Regions from separate parts of the Myxacorys chilensis genome, predicted to be linked through region 3. Evidence: predicted binding sites of a transcription regulator. Region 3 holds the regulator's gene; each other region holds the start of a gene.
The links. The regulator NtcA, encoded in region 3, controls nitrogen genes in cyanobacteria. The targets are predictions, from matches to a motif close to TTTGTANNNNNNNNTACAAA.

Region 1 (7,541 bases), on a different contig from region 3:
CCTTCACTCCTGCTTAGAATGAACATGATCGCCGCAAACTCTATGCTGACTTCTTCTGCCATGTATTCTTCTGATCATTCACTGTCGTTTACAGTAGCGGAGCCAAACCTGACCGCAGCGTCCCAGTCAGAGAGCCATAGTCTCTTTGCTCAGTTGAGAAAACACTATCCCGCTGGGGCATTGCTGTCTGAGCTAGTCCAAATTCACGATGGACAATTTGTAGTCCGGGCTTTAGTGCAGGTTGGGACGGCAACCCTAGCGACAGCAATGGCCGCCGCCGACCGAGTTGAAGAGGCGGAAGATCGGGCCAGAATTAGAGCAATGGCAGTTCTGGGCATTGCTCCGGCAGTCGGTAGAACGCCGCTGATGTCGCCTACCTTTGAAGTGCAGGCTCAACCTTTAGTGAAAGAATCGCTCAAAGAGCAGGGCATTCCAGATTCTCTGCCATCCGTTGAATCAATGGTTGACTCAACGCTTCCTGAGTTTGAAGAGACGCCTGAAGTCGTTGAACCTGCCAAGAAGAGTAGCCGGAGAAAGAAAGAAAAAGAAGAGGTTCCTGCTGAAAGCGACTTACTCTCGTTCTCAGGTTTTGACTCGTTTGAGTCACTTCCTGAGCGAGTTGAGGATGACTATTCCAGTGAACCGGAGTACTCTGAGGAGCCACTGCAAGCAGAAACGGATGCAGATGAGCCAATGAAAGAGACGCTTCCCGATCTATCGAGTGAGCCGATCGATTTGTCGGATGCGATCGCCCAAATTGGCACCGAGATCGAGCGCATCGGCTGGACGAAAAAACAGGGCAGCACCTACTTACAGCAAACCTACAGTAAGAAGACTCGGGCTGAACTGACCGAAGATGAGTTGCTAGAGTTCTTGCACTACCTCAAGGCACTGCCGTCGAAGGGGCATCCATCGTTGAATCAGTTGCCGTTCTAAAAGAGGGATGAGGGATGAAGGATGAGGGATGAAAAAGGGAGGATAGTTTAGCAACGCTATGTAAACAGGAATAGCAGAACGGCTGTAATTACTTTCATCCCTCATCCCTCATCCTTCATCCTTCATCCCTAATTCTCACAGCGTGCCAAAGCCTTTTTTCTTCTTGTCTTTGGCTTTCTTCTTTTTATTCATATTGCCTCCAGCGTAGCCTCGTTGTCCGGGCATGGGCTGACGTGCGTAAGGGTTGCCGCCGCCCATTCCTGGCATTCCGCCGCCCATACCAGGGAAACCACCCATGCCGGGAAAGCCCATCTGACCCGATCCCATTTGCTGCATCATCGATCGCATCTTCTGGAAGTTGCTAATTAACTCAGTAACTTCTTTGTCAGAATGTCCAGAACCTCTGGCAATGCGGCGACGACGGGAGGGAGAGTTGGACAGCAAGTCTGGGTCACGACGCTCAGCAACGGTCATTGAGCCGATCATCGCTTCTGCTTTTTTCAGTTGCTCTTCCCCTTTTTGCAACTGTTCTTCATTGACCATCTTGCCCATGCCTGGAATCAGCTTGAGAACGCCGCCGAGCGACCCCATATTTTTGAGCAAGCGGGTTTGTTTAATAAAGTCTGTGAAATCAAATTTTGCCGACAGGATTTTCTCCTGCATCTTCTCAGCATCGGCTAAATCAATTTCTTCACGGGCTTTCTCGACGAGCGTTAGCACATCGCCCATGCCCAAAATGCGGGATGCCATGCGATCGGGGTAAAACGGCTGCAAGGCATCGACCTTCTCACCCACGCCGATGAATTTGATCGGTTGACCTGAGATCCGCCGGACGGAGAGCGCTGCGCCCCCACGAGTATCCCCGTCCATTTTGGTAAGAATTGCACCCGTGACACCAATTTGCTCATGGAAGGTGCGAGTCAAGTTGGCGGCTTCTTGTCCGGTCATCGCGTCTACGACCAGCAGAACTTCGTGCGGTCGGATCGTGTCTTTAATCCGCTTCAGTTCTCCCATCATCGATTCGTCGATTTGCAGGCGACCTGCGGTGTCGATGATGACCGTATCAACGCCTTCTGCTTTGGCGTGTTCTACGCCTTGGCGAGCAATTTCGACCGGATCAGCATCTTTGCCCATCTCAAAGACAGGAATATTGATTTGCTTACCGAGCGTGATGAGCTGATCGATCGCGGCTGGACGATACACATCCGTTGCGACCATCATGACGCTGCGTTCTTCTTTACGAAGATGGAGGGCTAACTTTGCGGTGGCTGTCGTTTTACCTGTTCCCTGCAAGCCTGCCATGAGAACGATCGTCGGGGCAGTTTCAGCATGAGCCAGGGGAACATTGGCATCCCCCATAACGGAAACGAGTTCGTTGTGAATGATTTCGATAAACTGCTGATCGGGGCGAACGCCAGAAATGACTTCTGCTCCCAGTGCCTTTTGTTCGACTTCTGCGACAAATTCTTTGACGACTTGTAGGTTGGCGTCTGCTTCTAACAGCGCTCGTCGGACTTCCCGCAGAGCCTCTTTGACGTTAGATTCAGAGATTTTGTCTTGACCGCGAACTTTTTTCCAGGCGTTTTCTAAGCGATCGGCGAGAGCGTCAAACATAAGTTCTGTGGCAATAGGTTCTGTTGCAGAAGACGAGGAGGGCAAGGTATTGCCCATTAGATCCATTCTACGAGTATGTCAGATCAAGGACTCAAATCCTGAGTCGTAAAAACCGAAAAGCTAGAATCTCTTGGGGGAGAATTAAGAGTCCTCAGCGCGATCGCGCTAATGGATTATTCAAGTTGGTAGATTCAGATAAAATCATCTTTCTAATTTTGGTAATTTGAACTATAATTAGCGGTATTCCAACGCTCAGGTAATCTTGTGTTTACAGCACCTTTTGCTCCGTCCAAACCGCCACTGCCGAAAGATTTGTTTGGCGCGATCGCCGATCTGAAACGCGATCTCAACGCAGTGATCCTGGCGCACTACTATCAAGATCCTGACATTCAGGATGTAGCCGATTTTCTGGGAGATTCGCTAGGGCTCTCGCAACAAGCTGCCCAAACGGATGCAGATGTCATTGTGTTTGCAGGCGTCCACTTCATGGCAGAAACTGCCAAGATTCTCAATCCTAACAAATTAGTGCTGCTGCCCGATCTAGAAGCAGGCTGTTCTCTTGCCGACAGTTGTCCGCCCGCTGAATTTGCTAAATTCAAGGAAAAACACCCTGATCATTTGGTAATTTCTTACATAAATTGCACCGCTGATATCAAAGCGATGAGTGACATCATTTGCACCAGCGCTAACGCCGTGAAGATTGTGAATCAAATTCCTGAAGATCAGCCGATTATTTTTGCGCCCGATCGCAACCTTGGCAGATACGTCATGGAGCAAACGGGGCGAGACATGGTGCTGTGGCAGGGAAGCTGTATGGTGCATGAAACTTTCTCCGAAAAGAAGATGGTGCAGCTTAAAATTCAGTATCCCAACGCTGAGGTGATCGCTCATCCAGAATGTGAAGAGAGTGTCTTGCGGCATGCTGACTATATTGGCTCTACAACTGCACTACTGAAATGTTGCCAGCAAAGCGCGAGTCAGTCATTCATTGTGGTGACGGAACCGGGCATTATTCACCAAATGGAGAAAGCCGCACCTGACAAGCAGTTTATTCCTGCACCGCCGCTCAACAATTGTGCCTGTAATGAATGTCCTCACATGCGGCTCAATACGCTGGAGAAACTGTATCTAGCGATGAAAAACCGAGAGCCGGAAATCACGCTACCCGAATCAACTCGGTTAGCGGCTCTCCGCCCGATGCAACGAATGCTAGAGATGAGTCGCTAAATGCTGAGGATGTTAGGGTTCTAAAATTGCTTTGATCGCGTAATATCAGATTTGCAACAAAATTGGCCTGTCTTCAGTCAAAGGCGTTGTATTTGATAGAGGCGATGTGCGATCGTATGAACCCTACCCGTCTGTTTCGTCCTGCATTCATTTCCACGCTCGCCGCGACGAGTCTAATGGTTCCTAGTCCAGTGCGTGCTCAAGCTGCGGCGGGTACGCTTTGCCCAGCGCAGCTTGGAGGAGCCGTCAATCGTGCCCTTGCCCGCATTCCTAGCGCAAAGTTGAGTATGCTGGTGCAGACTCAAGGCGCAGTTGGCATTCGGCGCAATGTCTATGAGCGAAATGCGGCTACGCAGTTAGTCCCCGCTTCTAATAACAAAATTTTTACGACTGCTGCCGCGCTCAAGAAACTCGGTGCTGGGTATCGCATCACCACGCCTGTCTACGGCAATAGCTCAGGTGCAGAGTTAGCTACCCTAAGAGTGATTGGACAAGGAGATCCGAGCCTTAGCACCACTCAACTAAATTCGCTTGCTCAACAGTTGCGTCAACGTGGCATTCGTCAAACTAATCTCTTAATTGGTGACGACACGGTTTTTCAGGGAGAACCGTTTAATCCATTCTGGAACGAAGGCGATCGCGGGCAGGGTTATGCGGCTCCGATCAACAGTCTGATGTTGAATGAAAATAATATCTACACTGGTGCAGTTCCGAATGCTGGAAACTATTTTGTTGGTGCATTCCGCAACGTGTTGACCAAAACTGGCATTAAAGTAACGGCTTCAACCCTCGTGAAGCGCACGCCTGCCCCAGCAGGTGAAGTAGCGCTCGCGTCTGTCACCTCGCCACCGCTATCGAGCTTGATTTTTGAAACGAATCAAGAGAGCAACAATGTCTACGCTGAAACGCTGCTCAAAACGCTGGGTCGGCTACAAGATCCAACCAGTCTCAATACCAACACGAGCGGTGTTGCTGCTGTGAAATCGATTCTGACTGAGATGGGAGTGAACCCAAATCGCTACAGCATGGTAGACGGGTCAGGATTAGCCAGTCGTAATCGAGCGAGTTCTGAAGCGTTTGTGCAAACTTTGCAAGCGATCGCGCTGTTGCCAGAAGCTCAAATTTATCGGCGATCTCTGCCTGTTGCAGGCGTCAGTGGAACGCTCTCAGATCGGTTTCGCAATACGTCTGCTCGAGGTATTGTTGCTGCTAAAACGGGAACTATTTCTGGTGTTGTTTCGCTTTCAGGTTATGTTACACCGCGCAGCTATTCGCCGTTAGTATTTAGTATTCTTGTTAATTCTGGCTATTCTGCCTCGACAGTTCGTAGTGCTGTTGATGAAGCTGTAGTTGCTTTGACACGATTGCGCAGCTGTTAGCATTCACGCTAGTAGTTCATCGAGTGGAATACTAAATCCTTGAAGCGTTGTTTGAGTTGCGATCGCATCCCCAGGATTGAACAGTTGCCAAGCCGTCTCCGCTGTTTTTGCCAGAACAATTCTTGCCTCTGGAAATACGAGCCATACTTCTTGGCAACCCGATTCTAGATATTCAATCGCTTTCGCAAACAAACCTTCTGCACTGTCATCTGGCGAAGCGATTTCTGCGATGAGTGGGAAGCTACGCGGCAAGCCTGCTGCTTGTCCATACTGAGCTACAAGTTCTGGTGACATATAGGCAACATCAGGACGACGACCTTGATTGAGAGTACGACAGGCTGTTTCAGTAACGACCTCTCCTCCTAATTTCTGAGAATCTACGTGATTGCCCCAAAATCGAGAGAGCCTAGATTGTAAAGTGCCATGTCGAACGGTCATTCCGGTTGTCTCCACTAATTCTCCATCAATCCACTCCATGTGATTTGGAGGATGAAGCATGAAATCTTCTAACGAGAACAAAGACTGTTCTTCTGTAGAAGGTTCTGTAGTCGCTATTTTTGGTGGCTGGGTGGCAACCATTGATCTAGCCTCAATGAATTAATTCTATTATCGCGGTTATTACTGTGAGATTAAGAGTGAGATTAAGGCGGAGTACGATCGAAGGCGATCGCACTCCTCAAGCATCGAATTTAGAGTGACGCGGGCGGCATATCATCACCGCGATCGCGTAATCAAAAACAGATTGAACTAAGCAACAGTATATCCAGCCTCACTTACAGCTTGCTTAACGCTGGTTTCTGAAGCTTGCGTTTCAACATCAACCAGCTTCGTTTTTAGATCAGCATTTACTTTTGCGCTGGGATCAACCGCTTTGATTGCGTGAGTAATCGTGTCACTGCAAGCAGAACAAGCCATGTTCGGAACGGTAAAGTGTAACGTCATCATTCGAGCTTCCTTGAAGCGAGAGCTTTGTTATTGATTATTCTGAACCATCTAGTCGGCTGGAGTGTCAAGCGATCGTACTGAAAACCCTCCTAAACTGAAAACTCTCCTAAACAACGAGAAGAGGATGTCCCTCAAGCACAAGGACATCCTCAACCGTACAGAACCGCGTTGCTCGGTTAAACCATTGCCGCAGCCATTTGGCGGCAGGATTCGGCACAGCGACGACACGCTTCTGCACACCGCTTGCAGTGGTCATGGTCATGTTTTGCACACTCAGCCGCACAGCGATCGCACGCTTCTGCACAAACGCTACATAATTGAGCATGAAGATCAGAGTTCCGAGCCATGAATCGAGCGCAGATATCGCAGGTATCTGCACAGTCACGACAGGTCTTAATGCACTGAGCCATCATCTGCACCATGTCACTATCAAGGCAAGCAGTGGCGCAGTTTTCGCACTCGCGCAGGCAATCGAGACAGGCTTCGATGCAAGATTGAAGCTGAGATTGATGAGATTGGGTCGCTGTCATAACTTAACTCCTAAAGGAAACAACAAGGGAACTGAAGCACAAAGGCTGAAGCGCAGTTCTTGGCTTTTACGATAGGAAGTTGCTAATGCGATCGCATCTAACGATTGAGGTACAAAACTTTTAAAGAAGTTCAGTGCTATCGATAGAGAGCAGTTTCATCCAGCTTTCATCTTTTTGTGCTGCCTTGAATCACTGGACAGTTGACCCTACATTTAAGGAATCGATCCGAAATATACTTTCTGCCCTTGACTCTCCAGCCAACTAGACAGTTCAGAATAAAAGTGTAAACGAAATTGGTAAGTTAAGTATGAACCGCTCACTGTTCAAAACGGGTTTACTTGGACTCTCGCTTGGTGCAGTCGTTGCTGCTGGTGGGCTAACAGCTTGCTCGAATGCTCAAAATTCAACCTCTAATCAAAGCCCTACTGCAACAGGTTCACCAATGGGTTCACCAATGGCAGGAACGCCAGGAATGGATCACGGCAACATGCAGCACGGTAGCATGATGGACATGGATTTAGGTCCAGCAGATCAAAGCTTTGATCTGCGCTTTATGGATGCCATGATTCCGCATCATCAAGGAGCCGTGAAAATGGCGCAAGAGGCGCTACAGAAATCGAAGCGACCTGAAATCAAGAAACTGGCTCAATCTATTATTGCTGATCAAGACAAAGAGATTGCTCAAATGCAGCAATGGCGCAAGGCGTGGTATGCGAATGCAGCTAGCACTCCGATGGCATGGAATAGCGGGACGAAAAGCATGATGCCAATGTCGCAAGACCAAATGAACGACATGATGATGAATATGGATCTGGGAACAGCCGATGGTCAATTCGATCTACGCTTTATCAACGCGATGATTCCGCATCATGAAAGCGCGATCGCAATGGCAAAAGAAGCGCAACAAAAA
Region 2 (7,541 bases), on a different contig from region 3:
TTACTTTTGCTTCCCTACCAGATAGCCGCTCACAGAGTTGAATAATTTCTTCGGCTGCCCAAGCGCGAGATCCAACCACTGGAAAGGTTTTGCCTTCAGTCTCAGAAACTTTGAGCGCTCGAACCGCAAACTTGGCGATGTCGATCGTATCCATGTAGGCCGTTGGAGCCGTGTCACCCATTACCCAAACCGCCTGATTCTCCAAGATTGGAATAGCATACTGACCAATAAGACCTTGCAAAAATCCACAAGGACGCAAAATCGTGTAGTTCAGCCCAGATTGTGCCAAGAATCTTTCAGTACAAGCCTTGATGTCCATCAAGGGAACTTTCGGAAATTTTTCAGCATCTAGAATCGAGAAAAATATATAGCGCTCGACCCCTGCCGCTTTCGCTGCCTTAATCAGGTTGACTTTGCCATCCCAATCTACTTGTCGAATGGTGAGTGAATCAGTTGCTCGTGCGGTTGCAGCATCAATTACAGCTGTCACACCCTCTAGTGCTTTTGGCAGTGAATCAGGGTTACACAGATTTCCCGTTACTAACTCCGCGCCCCATTCCTTTAGAAATGTCGCCTTCTTTGGACTACGAACTAAACAGCGAACTTCGTATCCCTCGTCTAGGGCGCGACGAGTCACCTGTCTGCCAAGAGTGCCAGTAGCACCCACAATCAATACGCTCATGAGGGGTTTGGTGACAAATTGTAAACTTTTCGTCAAATTTTATCAGAAATCTCGACCTAAAGTAAAAAATTTGATGTTCAAAGATGAGATTTATGATTAATGCTTCTCATCCTAACGTAGATGGATCAAGCTTACATAGCCCGCGATTACGGGTGAAGCACGGGTTTGAACAAGGTCAAGACGGTTGAAGCAAAGTTCAATCATCTAAAGCAAAAACTGGGACTTGGGTTTAGTCCGTTTTGAAAAAGGCGTACGCTACGCTGGAGACAATCCTTATCTCTAGGCAGTGTGATGCTTTGAGAAGCTGCCCAGCTACTACTGCCAACATCTTTTGCTATGTCGAACTTAAATTCGCTTCCCGCCCAGCCGCCCGACAGTATGCCTTCGCCCCTAGCAGAACCGTTAAATTGCACTGTTCAACATCCAGTTGATCTAGGCAATGTTCGCCATTTGCAGCAGAAAATACTCGACCTGAAAAAGGCGCAGCAAATGGCAGAGTTCTTCAGTCTACTGGGCGATACGAATCGATTAAGAATTTTGTCTATGCTGGCGGTTCAGGAGTTATGCGTTTGTGACCTTGCAGCGGCAGTAGAGATGAGCGAGTCAGCCGTTTCGCACCAGCTTCGAGCGTTGCGGGCAATGCGTTTAGTGGGATATCGCAAGCAAGGGCGCAATGTTTTCTATTCCCTCAAGGATCATCATGTGTTCAATCTGTATCGCGAGGTGGCTGAACACTTAGATGAAGAGGATTAAATAGGAAAAAGGGAAAGGGCAGATCCTGAGAGTGCAGTTTTCCTTTTTCCTTTGCCTTTGCTTATTCTTCTCCCCCTTGGAGCTTGAGTAGCAAGAAGCCCAGGGACAACCCGACAAGGATGAGGCTAAACGCTAAGAAGGCAGTATTAAAAATCTCTCCAGCCATGATGTGATTTCTCCAGATAAGGAATATTAGTCGGTTGTGCGCTAGGCGACCTGACTTAAATAAACAGGCGTCATTCCTGAGATAGGATTTCCTGCATAACGTATTCTAGAGCAGTTCCAAGGCTGGTTTTTACGATTTTGTAAATTTGATGATCAACCGTTCTCGTTTAATTATTACGCTTGGGGATCCTGCAGGAATTGGAGCAGAAGTCGTTTTGAAAGCGCTTGCAGATCCAATCGTGATCGCAGGGGCAGACATTACGATCTCTGGGAGTTCTGCCTATCTACAAGACGCCTACGATCGCTTGAAGCCAGTTTGTAGGGGTGCTTTAGCAGATCCCCATCAGTTCAATATTTTAGAAACAGGGATACCCAGTCCAGTCACAGTTGGCGTTGAGACTGCTGCTAGTGGTGATGCAAGTTTCCGGTGGTTGGACAACGCGATCGCGCATACCTTGAACGGAGAGTTTGATAGTTTAGTAACTGCTCCTATTGCAAAATCGGCTTGGAAAGCCGCAGGACATATTTATCCTGGACAGACTGAACTTCTAGCGGAGCGAGCTGGCGTCAGTCGCTTTGGAATGCTATTCGTCGCTCGATCTCCTCATACAGAATGGACGTTGCGGACGTTATTAGCCACAACTCATGTCCCGCTCTGTCAAGTATCGGAGACCCTAACACCAGAACTCCTCACGCTTAAATTAGATCTGCTTTTAGAGTGTTTGCAGCGCGACTTTGGCATCGCTCAACCTCGGATTGCGATCGCAGGTCTCAATCCTCATAGTGGTGAACAAGGACAACTGGGGCACGAAGAAGTCGAGTGGATGAGTGCTTGGCTCGACGCGATGCGGCTTCAGTTTCCTCAAGCCACACTAGAGGGTCTTCTACCACCTGATACCCTTTGGGTAAAGCCGGGCCAAGCTTGGTTTGGCACAGGAGCAGGGAACGCCCATGATGGGTATTTGGCGCTTTATCATGATCAAGGCTTAATTCCGGTCAAGCTGATGGCGTTCGATCGCGCGGTTAACACCTCGATTGGGTTGCCTTTTATTCGGACCTCTCCTGACCACGGAACTGCCTTTGATATTGCAGGTAAAGGGATTGCTGATGCGACCAGCATGAAAGCCGCTATTCAGCTTGCTGTTGAGCTAGCGCAGCGAAAGCAGAATGCTTCACAAGCGTAATTCCACTGGAGTTATGACCCGCCGATTGCCATTCTGCGCAGTGTTGCTCAGGGCAACATCATGATTGATTAAGTAGGTTTTTTGCGCTACCTCCGAAGGGAGAGGTTGTGTCAAAGTCTCCTGACTTCACACCTAAGGCTGAATTGATTTTTTAGGTTGATTAGCTAACAATATAGGGAAGATTTGGTATATCTCACTACCAAAATACAGCCCACGTTAAAGTTTTGCCTCAAAACTGAAATCAAGCCGATTTCTGCCAAGTTTTTCTGGTTCGACTGTCATTATATTCAGATCCAGAGTTTTAACTTCCTATTTCACACCGCAATTTCTGATATTTGATACAAGAAGGTGCCATATGCTTCAAGCTGCACAATATTCGCTTAGCTTAATTCAGGACGAAGTGCGTCAATTGGTTGATCAAGGAACTGTCAGCCGGTATCAACCCATCTACACACTCTGCAAGCACATTCCTGCCCGCGAATGGGTTCATTTTGAGGCAGAACTAGAGCATCATGGGTTTCTCCTGCGCGATCGCATCGGAGACTTGATGGGCCATGAGTCTTGGGAAAACGACTAATTCCCTCTACACATCTTTCATACAACGAAGTCTGAACATAAGAAGGTCTGAGGTTTACGGCATCGCCAATCTCAGACCTCTTTGATGCTAGGCAATTCCAGTAAAAACTTTTTCTGCTGGCCCAGTCATGTAGATCCGGTTATCTGTTGCCCACTCGATTGCTAAAGATCCGCCGGGAAGCTCAACGGTAGCTCTGCGATCGCACTTTTCGTTCAAGACTCCTGCTACGAGGGACGCACAGGCTCCTGTTCCACAGGCCAAGGTGATACCTGCTCCGCGTTCCCAGACGCGCATTTTGAGATAGTCCGATCGCACCACTTGAATGAATTCAGTATTGATGCGTTGTGGAAAGACAGCGTGATTTTCAAACTGAGGACCAAGTTGCTCAAGCGCAATTTCAGCTACGTCTTCAACGAACGTGATGCAGTGAGGATTTCCCATACTGACGCAGGTCACGTTCCACGTTTTGCCAGCGACCTCTAGCGGTTGATTCACGATTTTCTGATCGGCAGCCGCCAATGTTGTCGGAATTTCTCTTGCTAACAGTCGAGGCTCTCCCATATTGACTGTGACTTGACCATTCTCCTCTAATTTCGGCGTCATCATACCTGCCAAGGTATGAATCTGATATTGCGCTTTAGATGCGCCCGCTTCGGCAGTTTCTAGGTCTGCTAAGAACCGTCCCAAGCAGCGAATTCCATTGCCGCACATTTCGGGTTCGGAACCGTCGGAGTTGAAAATCCGCATGGTGTAGTCGGCTCCGTCTTGCCCTGGCAAGGCGAAAATTACCCCGTCTGCGCCGATCCCAAAGTGGCGATCGCACATCTTTATCGCTTGTTCTGGCGTTAGAAGTGGGTCTACTGAAGCTCGATTGTCGATCAAAATAAAGTCGTTGCCGATCCCGTGGTACTTTGTGAATTCGATAGTCATGGGCTTTTAGAAACGTAGATTGGTTAAATGTGCAGAGTTGTGACGATTGAGGCACTCTATAAACGTTAGAGCGGTAGATGAAGGAATTTAATTATGGCGTTAGAACTAGATACTGGATTGCCAAGCACTCGTCAAATTCAAACCATAATTCGTGAAGAAACAGAAGTTGAGATGAAACTTGCGACGGGGGATGTGCTGACAGGTAAAGTGCGTTGGCAAGACACTCACTGTATTTGTTTGCTTGATCCCCACGATCAGCCGACAATTATTTGGCGGCAAGCGATTGCATTCATTAAACCGAAATTGTAGTAGACCAAAACTGTAGGCAAGTTGTATCGGCTATTGGGTCAACGCTGCGATCAGGTGGAATTCGTAGAGATGCACCGTCGTACATCTCTACCCTTGGCTTTTGCTCCAATCTAGCGATTACTTGCTAAACGCCCGCTATTAGGATGGCTCTGTCAAATCGTCTGCGATCGCGTATTCTGCCCCATTTAAGCTGACGGTTGAAAGTGGAACTTGACCGTCAGGAAATAATGGCTGGGCGGTAGTTCCATCGGGGTTGGGCGTTGCGCTAATGGCTTGATTCGCTTGAATGAGAGAGTGAAACCCTCCGCAGAGTAACAGTCGATCGCCAACCTGAATATCGACTTGATTGTCAGGAAACCGCAAGAACTTGCCTTCACGCCGCACGGCTTGTACTCGGATGCCGTACTGATCTAATACATCGAGATCCGCCAGGGTTTTGCCAGCAATTGGACTTTCTGATGGAACTTCTAACCATTGGCACGACGCATTAAAGGCAGGAACTGCCGCTTCTCCTTTCGCCAATTCAGCAAAGGTCGCAATTTCGTCGGGTTCTCCAACCAGCAGTAAGCGATCGCCCTGTTCTAAGGTGGTTTGAGGATCGGGATAATCAATTTCTCCTCCACCCGCCCGCCGAATTGCCATCAACGCTACCCCAGTTAGCCGCCGCATATCTGCTTCTTCTAACGTCATTCCGGTCAAAGGCGAGAGGTCAGGCAGGCTGTACCATCGGCTGTTCATCTCTTTAGTCGCCGCTTCCAAATCTCGGGAGATTTCTGAGGAAGGACGTTCGGGACGAAGTTCAAGGTAGTGAGAATTCCGGATTTGCTGAACCTCTCGCTGAACGGCTGCTGGAGTCAGTCCAACGCCATTCAACAGATGGGCTGACAGTTCTAAGCTCGCTTCAAATTCGGGTTGAACAACTTCTTTTGCCCCCAACTGATAGAGCAATTCAATATCTTTGTCTCGGATTGCCCGGACCACAACATCTAACTCGGGCGAAATTTCGAGCGATCGCTTGAGACAAAGACGAGTACTCATCGCATCGGGAAGCGAGATCGCCATGCCTTGCGCATGAGCAACCCCTGCTTTTTCGAGAACATGCAGACTCACAGCGTTGCCGTAAATATAGGGCAGTCCTGCCTCGCGAACTTTCTGAATACGACTTTCAGATTGATCAATCACCAAGACTGGATAATTGCGATCTTGCAAGAGACGAACAATATTACGTCCAATACGACCATAACCACAAACGACAACGTGATTCTGAGTCGGCAGATCATCCGAGATAGCCAGGGGAAGATCGGACTGATCTAAATACCTCGCCAGCCAAGGAATCGATTCTGCCCAGGTAAAAAGCGTCGGGATCAGTCGCAACACAAACGGCGTCAGAACCAACGTTACAGCGGTTGTGCCTAAAATCAACAAATAAACGTGACGAGAGACTAATCCCAGCGATCGCCCCTCACTTGCCAATACAAAGGAGAACTCTCCGATTTGGGCGAGACCCAATCCAGTCAGCAAGGCTGTCTTGAGCGGATAGCGAAATCCTCGAACAATGGGCGTCACGATCAAGAACTTACCGACAAAGACTAGCGCGACTAAGCCTAAAATGAGTTCTAAATTGCTCCAAAGAAACACGGGATCGATCAGCATACCGATCGCGGCAAAAAATAGCGCCGCGAAAATATCGCGCAACGGCTCAACATAAGCCAGCGTTTGATCGGCGTACTCTACCTCCGAAATCATCAAGCCTGCGACAAACGCTCCCATTTCGATCGACAGACCTAAATGTTCAGTTAGCAGCGCAATGCCAAAACAAATGGCAACGACCCCCAATAGAAATAATTCTCGACTTTCGGTTTTAGCTAATAGTTTTAATAACGGCGGAATGATCCAGATTCCTGCTGCGATCGCACCCAAAGCGAATAATCCAGTTTGTAGCAGTGCCCACCCTACGGCTAATCCGATGTCTTGAACAGGCTTATCGAGGGCAGGCAGCACCGCCAGCATTAAACCCAGTGCCAGATCTTGAACCACCAGCATCCCTAACATGACCTGTCCATGAGGTGTGCCGGTCTCGTTGCGCTCCATCAAGCACTTCAACACGACTGCCGTTGACGATAGCGATAGAATCGCCCCAAGAAACACCCCTTGCGGCGGCGACGTTACCCATCCCATGCCTAATGAAACAAGGGTCGTTATTACAATAGTTAAGGTAATCTGTAAGCCTCCTCCACCAAGGCTGATCCCCTTCACCTTCTTCAATTCTGAGAATGAAAACTCGACTCCCAGCGCAAATAGTAGAAAAGCGACGCCAAACTGCGCCAACGTCTCGACCTGAATAATTTCTTTGATTAACCCTAGTCCGGTCGGACCGACCACAACTCCTGCTAGCAGATATCCAAGCAAAACGGGTTGCTTTAATAGTGCTGCTAGCAGTCCGCCTCCTGCTGCTGCCGCCAGAACCAAGACGAGATCAACAATTAGCCTGAAGTCTTCTTGCACAGCTTTATTAGAAAATTATTACAGTCTATAAACTTCAGAATACTAAGTTTTCCTGAGAATCGGTCAAGTCCAAACGGCGATTTACAGAGCAATCGTAGATTAATTCTTTAACGAATCTTGCTTTTTCCTAAACGGGTGAAGACAAGACGGGTTGTATATGATACAAGTCTTAGCTCAAGGAGTTTCTGTAAATCGCTTACTCTATATAACTTTGTCAACCATTACGTTGACCGAGATTTAACTGATCGTGTTGTCCGACACCGAAACTAGGGCAAAATGATTCGGGGGTTATCTGTACAAACTGCTGCTTTGGAGTTTAGGGAAGCGCTATGAGCATTGAGAAAATTGTTGAACAAGCCCTACAAGATGGCTATTTGACACCAGCAATGGAAGCGGAGGTCGGACGGATTTGCGATACTGCCTCGGAACTGTCGAT
Region 3 (7,541 bases):
GCACAGAGACCTCAACGAAGAACTGCTAGATAAACGGACAGCCGCCATAGAACTGATTAATCTGCTGCGACCTACCGTTGCGATCGCGCAGTTTGTGATTTTCTCGGCACTAGCGCTGCACGACCATCCAGACTGTCGGCAGACACTTCAGCAGGGCGACGACAAGGATGTTGAGCGATTCGTGCAAGAGGTTCGTCGGTTCTATCCCTTCTTCCCGCTGATCGCTGCCCGTGTGCGACAGGACTTCGACTGGAATGGCTACCACTTCCCTAAAAAGACAAGAGTGTTTCTAGACCTGTATGGCACGAACCACGATGCGCGGCTGTGGGAGAACCCGGATGAGTTTCAGCCAGAACGGTTCCGCCACTGGGATGGAAGCCCCTTTAATTTCATTCCCCAAGGGGGAGGCGATTACCAAGTGGGGCATCGCTGTGCAGGTGAATGGATCACGATAGAACTGATGAAAGCGTCGGTGAAGTTCTTGACTCAATCGATACAGTATGACGTGCCCGAACAGGATCTGCGCATCAGCCTATCGCGAATACCCGCCATTCCAAAAAGTCGTTTTATCATCAGCAACGTCCGGCGAACAGACTGATGCTGCATGTAAGTAGAACGATAATTCCTCCAGAGTAGAGTAGTGCTCTCAGCTAGTCGTTGCGCAGGATAAGCCGATGTTAGCGGCGGAAGTCGTCAAGCGATCGCGAAACGGCAGCAGTGAGCCGCAGGAGACCTTGCTTGGCAAACCGCAGAACTCTCGCGCTTAAATTAAATGCCAACGGCTGATAAGATTCGCTCAGGAGTTAATTTAATTGATGAGGGCCTTAAAATCACTCATCAAGTCCTAGCGTTCTCTACGAGATCACCCATGTTTATCGACTACATCACATTGATGCTGATCAATTTGGCAGCCGGGCTTTCTCTTCTGTCGGCTTATGTGTATCGAGGACTAGATGAGCCTATTCAAAAACGATGGGTTCCCGGATTTGGCGTGGTCGGTGCGATCGCGCTGGTTACGGGCTTGCACATGGTTTTTACTTGGGCAGTTCCGGGCAGCTACAACATCGCCTTTGGAGAAACGTCTGTCCTGTTTGGCATTCTGTTTGTAGGGACAGCGTGGGCGTTAGCGGCTGGCTGGGAGTTAATTACGCTTGCCGCCTATGGATTTTTTGCGGGCTTAGCCGCAACGCTAATTGGCATTCGCATCATCAACTTAGGACTAACTCAAACGCCTCTTGTTACAGGCGTCGCGTTCATTTTGACAGGGTTAGGAGGCATTTTTGCGGCTCCAACGCTGCATTGGAAATCCACGCGATCGCTCAGAACCGTTGGAGCGCTCATTTTAGGTCTAGCGGCTCTCATCTTTACCGTCATTGCCCTCAAAGCATACTGGTCACACCTAGAAGGATTCTCGAACTGGAAGCCATTGCCAATGCGAGGAGTCACTCCACCAAGTCCAGGATCGCCATAAACTGAATTCGCCATACGCTACTGTAGACAAGGTTTGACATCAACATCGGCTCTTTAAGCATCAACGGTGAAGGTTTGAAGTGGGCTACTTCTCCAGTGCGACTAAACAAGCGCTGCTAAAGATGGGATCTACTCATGTGCGTCAACTCAAATCCCGAAACTACTACAATGTATCTGGCTTAACTTTGTATCTGTCTTAGTATCTGTCTCAACTTTTCATCCCTCACCCCTCATCCCTCATCCCTTCTTCTCTAGGAGCCTCCTCTCATGAACGTCTTTGGCATCGGCTTACCAGAAATGGTGCTAATCATGGTCGTCGCCCTGCTGGTGTTTGGACCCAAAAAATTACCAGAAATTGGCAAAAGCATGGGAAAAGCCATTCGCAGCTTTCAGGATGCGTCTAAAGAATTTGAGTCAGAATTTAAGCGAGAAGCAGATCAATTAGAGAAATCCACTCCCCAAACGATGAAGGCGACTCTAGAAACTCCTGAGAAACCTAGTCTTTCACCGGCCGACGCAACGGTTGAAGAGATGGTTGAAGAGGCTGTGACCAATACCACCGAGAAAGAAGGCTAGTTTGACCTGACGTATGAGCGACGATACGCCCTCTAAGCTAGTCATTCCGCAACTCATTGTAGGACTGGGCAACCCAGGAGCGAAATATGAGCAGACCCGACATAACGTCGGATTTATGGCGATCGCGAAACTCGCGAAAGTCTGGCAAATCAACCTGTCCGACAATAAGAAGTTCCAAGGCTTATTTGGCGAAGGCATGAGTCCGACGGGAAAAATTCGCCTACTCCAGCCGACCACCTATATGAATAATTCGGGACAGGCAATTCGCGCGGTCATCGATTGGTATAAATTGCCGAGCGAGTCGGTGATGGTGGTTTACGACGACATGGATTTGCCCGTTGGCAAACTGCGGCTACGATTGTCTGGTTCAGCAGGCGGGCAAAACGGCATGAAATCCGCGATCGCTCACCTCGGCACGCAGACCTTTCCCCGGTTGCGAATCGGCATTGGTAGCCCTAAATCTGCGCCAGGTGACAACGCTGTTTCTCATGTCCTCGGCACCTTTGCCCCATCTGAAAAACCGATCATCGAAGACGTTTTAGACTTAACCGTGAGCGCGATCGAAGTCAGCCTCAAGCAGGGGGTTGAAAAAGCAATGAGTCTTTACAACAATCGTAGTGTCGAATAAAAACCTAAATTCAAGCACTTCTAGATTTAAGTATTGTGTCTAAGCGTCTTCCCGAAACGACTGCTCATGTCCGCATCTTCCGCCAGTCCTGGCAACAGGGCGAAATTGAGGGCGAAGTGATCGCTAATCAGTATGAATGGCAATTTCGCTGGCTGTTTCGCTGCGGACAGTTGGTTATTCATCCATCGCTAGGGCGGGCCTTAATTAAAGAACCGTTGGGGCGATTTTTAGAAGCAAAGGACTATCAATTGGAACCGGGCGGAGATTATTCGTTTACGATCCGGGCGGACTTGTGACAGGGCAAATTTATGATCCCAAATCTGTGATCATGAATTTGTAATCAATACGATTGGCTTCGCCAAGCTCCGAAGGATTGCCCATAATACAAATATCCTTCAACCACGAGGAACCTAAGATGACGACATCGCTTGACCTCAATGAAGACTTGCTTTACCCAAGCGGCGATGGCGAACCAATGGCGGAAAACACAGTACAGTATCGTTGGATTGTCATCCTCAAAGAAAATTTAGAAATTATTTTTGCAGATGATCCAAATGTCTTCATTGCCGCCGATATGTTTTGGTATCCGGTGCAAGTCAAAACGCCGCCAGCGCCTAGACAAGCACCCGATGTGATGGTGGTCTTTGGCAGACCTAAAGGAGATCGGCGCTCTTACATGCAGTGGAAGGAAAATAACATTCCGTTTCAGGTCGTGTTTGAAGTGCTTTCAGATAGCAATAGAACCCGCGAAGGTAGAACAGCGCTCGACTTTAAGTTCCGCTTCTATCAGCAATATGGCGTGGAAGAATATTACATTTACGATCCCGATGAGTGTGTGTTGCAAGGATGGCAGCGCCAAAACAATCAGCTAGTTTCGATCGCGCAGATGTCTGATTGGACGAGTCCTCGATTAGGCATTCGGTTTGGGTGGCAACCCAGCACAGAGCTAGAAGTCTATCGCCCGAACGGACAGCGATTTTTAAGCCCAATGGAGTTAGAGCAGCAGCTTCAGCAAGAACGTCAACGGGCAGAACAGGCAAACCAACGGGCAGAACGAGCAGAACAGGCAAGATTAGGGGCGGTTCCGAGGTTACGATCGCTAGGATTAACCCCCGAACAAATTGCCGAAGCCTTGGATTTATCAATAGACGAGGTGAGATCGAGCGACTAAATTCAATCACTCGAATTTCATCGCTTAAATTTCAATACTCGAAGTTGACGATCAGAGCTAGTCCGTCAACCGTTGTAAATAGCGCTCAATTAATAGAATCGCCACAATATCATCAATGCTGCGGGGTGGCGTCCGCATTCCTTCCGGGACAAGCCGTGTTAGACCCGTCGGCGGATACATCTGCCAGTAGCGATCGCGCGCCTCCAGAGAACTATGCCGCTCATCGACCATGACCACCCGCAACGGTTCCCCCAATTCATCTCCTAATTTCTGCTTCCACGCTTTTGAAGAGGTTTGATCCCCCATAATCAAGAGCGAAATCGGAAACCGTTGACGCAGTGATTTGATCGTGGCGATCGCACTTTCTGCCGTCACGACCTCGTGATAATACAACCGCCGATCAACGCCCATCACCGCCAACCCACACTTCTGCCGCCCCGGATCAAACCCCAGAATTACAGGTTGATCCAGCACCGTCTGTCCCTTCTCCATCGCTTTCCAACTGTCCATGACTACGACGTTTTCAGTACCACTTGACCGTTTTGAATCACCACTAATCCTATTTTGAGCGGTCCTACTGTGTACGTTACATCGGATGCCACCGCCCGGAGTTCTACCGGAGTCTGAAATTGGCGCAGTTGCTCTATAAAGCCCGATAACGACTCTAGGTTTTCAATCTGAACGCTATCGTTAATTACGCCTGCCCGTTTCGCGCGGAAATTGGAGAAGGCGAGCAGTTGTTCGATGTTTTGTTGGAACTGCTCAGACGTCAGCTTTGAGGGTTCAATCGACTTTGCAGCCACCACATCCCCTGCTAAAAACACGACCCGATTGGGAATAGCACTGGCAAAGACGGAAACGGGTCGCCGTTCGCCCCGGACATAGTTAGCGTCTGCCGCAATTCTCACCACGTAGTCTTGACCATCATTAATCTTTTTAATCAGACGCTCTACCTCGGCGGTCTTAATTAGAACGATTTGCTCTTCCCCGGTAGAACCAGGTTGGATCAACTGCCAGGCCGCTCGATTTGCCTCTTTTAGCAAGCGATCGACTGCGGCTTTGGCAGCGGCTGGATCAACCACCCGCAGCACACCCGCCGACAGCACCTGACTCCGCAGAATCGCCAAATATCCGCCGCGAATCAGTTGGGCTTCTTGCTCAGACTGCTGCACCGCTTCGGCTAAGAGCGCTTGCTGAGATGCCAACTGTCGAAGTTGAATTTCGCGCTCGGCAATCACGCGATCGCGCTCGGCGATTTCGCGATCGCGCCTCTGAATCGTGCTCGTCCGCTCCGCAATTTGACTATCGCGCTCGGCAATTTGCGCTTTGACGGCATCGCGCTGAGCAATTAGGGTTTTCTGCTCGCTCTGCAACTGATTAATCTCCGATCGCAGCCTTTCAGCCTGCGCAGATACGGCATTGAGTTGACCGCGAATCACATCCCGCTGCGCCTCAGCCGTTCTGAGCTGCTCGTTGGTCTGTCTCTGCTTTTCAAGGGACTGCTTCAGAGACTCATTAATTCGATTGAGTTGTCCTTCCGCTTGTGTCCGCTGGGCGCGGGTGCGCTCAAGTTCATCCTCGACCTTACTCTTCTGCTGATTAGTAATTTGCAAATCATCTGAGTTTTTCCGTAAGGCTCGATTTTGCTCCCGGACTTTCTTTTGCAAGTCGTTGAAATCGAGCAGCATATCGCGAAACTGGCGGCTACTCGCAAACAAAATGCCAAATGTCGAGGCGGAAATTAACGTTCCGGTCAAAATCGTCACGAGAGTTGCCGTGCGCTTAGGCCGCAGATTAAACAAGCTCAGACGCGCCTTTCCAACTTTGGTGCCAATGCGATCGCCAACGGTTGCGATCAGCCCGCCCAAAATCAAAACTGCCAAAATCAGAATTAGCCCTATGTCGGACATTGATGCTCCAAAACGCTCCGGCTTAGTTCACTCGACAAGCAGGACTCCGCATCTATTATGCCTGCGGAACGGATATCACTGCTGCGAAGAAAATGTGTGATTTGGAGCGAGGGCAGAGAAAGTCTAAGTAAATTGCTGGCTTAACGTGACCGGATTGTGAACGGTAATCTTTTTCTTGTGAATCGAGATCATGTTATCTTGCCGCAAATCGCCTAATAGACGGGTGACGGTCACGCGAGTTGAGCCAATTGCTTCTGCGATCGCTTGATGCGACAGTTTGAGATCAATTGTGATCCCTTCTTGGGACGGTACGCCAAAATCGCGGCAGAGAATCAGCAAAAAGCTGACCAACCGCGATCCCATATCTCGGTGCGCCAACGTTTCGATCATCATCTCGGTTTGTAGAATGCGAGATGACAGTCCTTTCAGCAGCATCATTGAGAGATCTGGGTTGTCTTTCAGGGCTTTCTCGACCTGCTCGATGGGCACCGACAGCAACTCTGCTGGAGTAAATGCCACGGCATGATAGAAACGATCGGCGCGTTGACCTGTAATTAGCGATAGCACCCCAAACACGCTGTTCTCTCTCAGCAGGGCCACGGTGATCTCCTCGCCTGCCTCGTACACGCGCGAGAGCTTGACGGCTCCTTTCTGCAAGAAGTAAACCCGTTCCGCCGGATCACCCGGAAAGAAAATAGTTTTGCCACGCTCAAATGTTTCTACAACGGGGGGGTATGCCCCTCCACCGATTTGGCGAAATAACGATGCAAGCGGTCTCTCTTTGGTCACTATCATTTCTTCCCTTTATCGTCACTCAGACGTTCTCTTAGCAACTATTAGGCTCACCGGTGAGCAAACTTTTCTATTAAAACCCCTATAGAAAATTGTTCTATTGAGGCGAGTCATTGTAAGCGAAGCCTTTGTAAACAATTGATGACTTTAGAACACTTAAACTGACTGCAAACGCAGTTTTTGTGCCTCCTTATACATTTCTGCCCGTATTTTAAGAATTTTAGAAAATCTCTGTGATTTCCTCACCAAAAGATTGACTCGTATTGAACGCTTTTTGGGGAGAATAGTCAATCATTTTGACCAGATTCTAGCGCAAAGCGGACTGGAGAGAGGGAGCCCTGATCTATAACTGGCATTAGAGAGGTAGATTTCGCTTTGGATAAGTTACAGCAGTCAGGGGGCGATCGCATTGCTCCAACGTGCGATCGCCCCCTGACTTACATTCGAGTCATTCAACGGCGGCTTTTGCACTGGCTCCATTCTTCACAGCAGGCGACTTGGTCTTGATCTCATTGACGCTTGGCGGAACGCTAAAAGCGTTGCGTGAGGAAGTTTTCTGCCCCTTTGCTCGTGGCTTTCCTCCGGCCATCCAATATTCTTTTTGATATTTTTCATCGAAGAACTAGGATTCTCCCAAGCCCTATGCTCTAATAAGTTTGCAAAATCTGCGATAAATTACGATTCCTAACTGATGAAAACTTTAACAATCAAATTATCCAAGATTGTTGCTTGGTAGTCGGGCGGTAAACGATAATTTTTATCCCTTTAGATTTGTCTAGGCTACAAGATTTTACAATTGAGAAGTACTTAGTTTGGGCACTGCTCCAGATGACATTACAAGAACTACAAAAACAGGTACTGCAACTATCCATCCGCGATCGTTGGCAATTAGTGCAGGCTGTTCTCACATCCCTACAGGAAGACACCCGTTTAGAGGTGAAGCCGAAGAACCTGTCTCGGCTGCGAGGAATCGCGAAGAACCCAACAGCCCTAA

Region 1: the regulator NtcA is predicted to act here: its motif matches at 2,733-2,752, upstream of nadA (quinolinate synthase NadA).
Region 2: the regulator NtcA is predicted to act here: its motif matches at 2,968-2,987, upstream of AC5JLB_RS28485 (DUF4327 family protein).

What each region holds. Positions count from the first base shown of each region.
Region 1 is NZ_JCACKG010000186.1:25,166-32,706, reverse strand. Features, by position in the region: gene AC5JLB_RS16150 (slr1353 family protein) at 43-936, shown strand; gene ffh (signal recognition particle protein) at 1,072-2,550, opposite strand; gene nadA (quinolinate synthase NadA) at 2,815-3,777, shown strand; gene dacB (D-alanyl-D-alanine carboxypeptidase/D-alanyl-D-alanine endopeptidase) at 3,894-5,156, shown strand; gene AC5JLB_RS16130 (Uma2 family endonuclease) at 5,160-5,735, opposite strand; gene AC5JLB_RS16125 (heavy-metal-associated domain-containing protein) at 5,904-6,101, opposite strand; gene AC5JLB_RS16120 (four-helix bundle copper-binding protein) at 6,278-6,631, opposite strand; gene AC5JLB_RS16115 (DUF305 domain-containing protein) at 6,939-7,541, shown strand, end outside.
Region 2 is NZ_JCACKG010000281.1:7,105-14,645, forward strand. Features, by position in the region: gene AC5JLB_RS28465 (SDR family oxidoreductase) at 1-682, opposite strand, end outside; gene AC5JLB_RS28470 (ArsR/SmtB family transcription factor) at 1,019-1,435, shown strand; gene petM (cytochrome b6-f complex subunit PetM) at 1,497-1,601, opposite strand; gene pdxA (4-hydroxythreonine-4-phosphate dehydrogenase PdxA) at 1,750-2,784, shown strand; gene AC5JLB_RS28485 (DUF4327 family protein) at 3,140-3,361, shown strand; gene dapF (diaminopimelate epimerase) at 3,449-4,291, opposite strand; gene AC5JLB_RS28495 (Hfq-related RNA-binding protein) at 4,385-4,600, shown strand; gene AC5JLB_RS28500 (monovalent cation:proton antiporter family protein) at 4,739-7,105, opposite strand; gene AC5JLB_RS28505 (late competence development ComFB family protein) at 7,435-7,541, shown strand, end outside.
Region 3 is NZ_JCACKG010000149.1:79,424-86,964, forward strand. Features, by position in the region: gene cypC (CYP152 family fatty-acid peroxygenase CypC) at 1-598, shown strand, start outside; gene AC5JLB_RS11105 (DUF981 family protein) at 869-1,471, shown strand; gene AC5JLB_RS11110 (TatA/E family twin arginine-targeting protein translocase) at 1,738-2,046, shown strand; gene pth (aminoacyl-tRNA hydrolase) at 2,060-2,674, shown strand; gene AC5JLB_RS11120 (DUF3146 family protein) at 2,710-2,970, shown strand; gene AC5JLB_RS11125 (Uma2 family endonuclease) at 3,090-3,845, shown strand; gene AC5JLB_RS11130 (pre-16S rRNA-processing nuclease YqgF) at 3,903-4,355, opposite strand; gene AC5JLB_RS11135 (DUF3084 domain-containing protein) at 4,358-5,755, opposite strand; gene ntcA (global nitrogen regulator NtcA) at 5,879-6,550, opposite strand; gene AC5JLB_RS11145 (hypothetical protein) at 6,923-7,054, shown strand; gene AC5JLB_RS11150 (hypothetical protein) at 7,376-7,541, shown strand, end outside.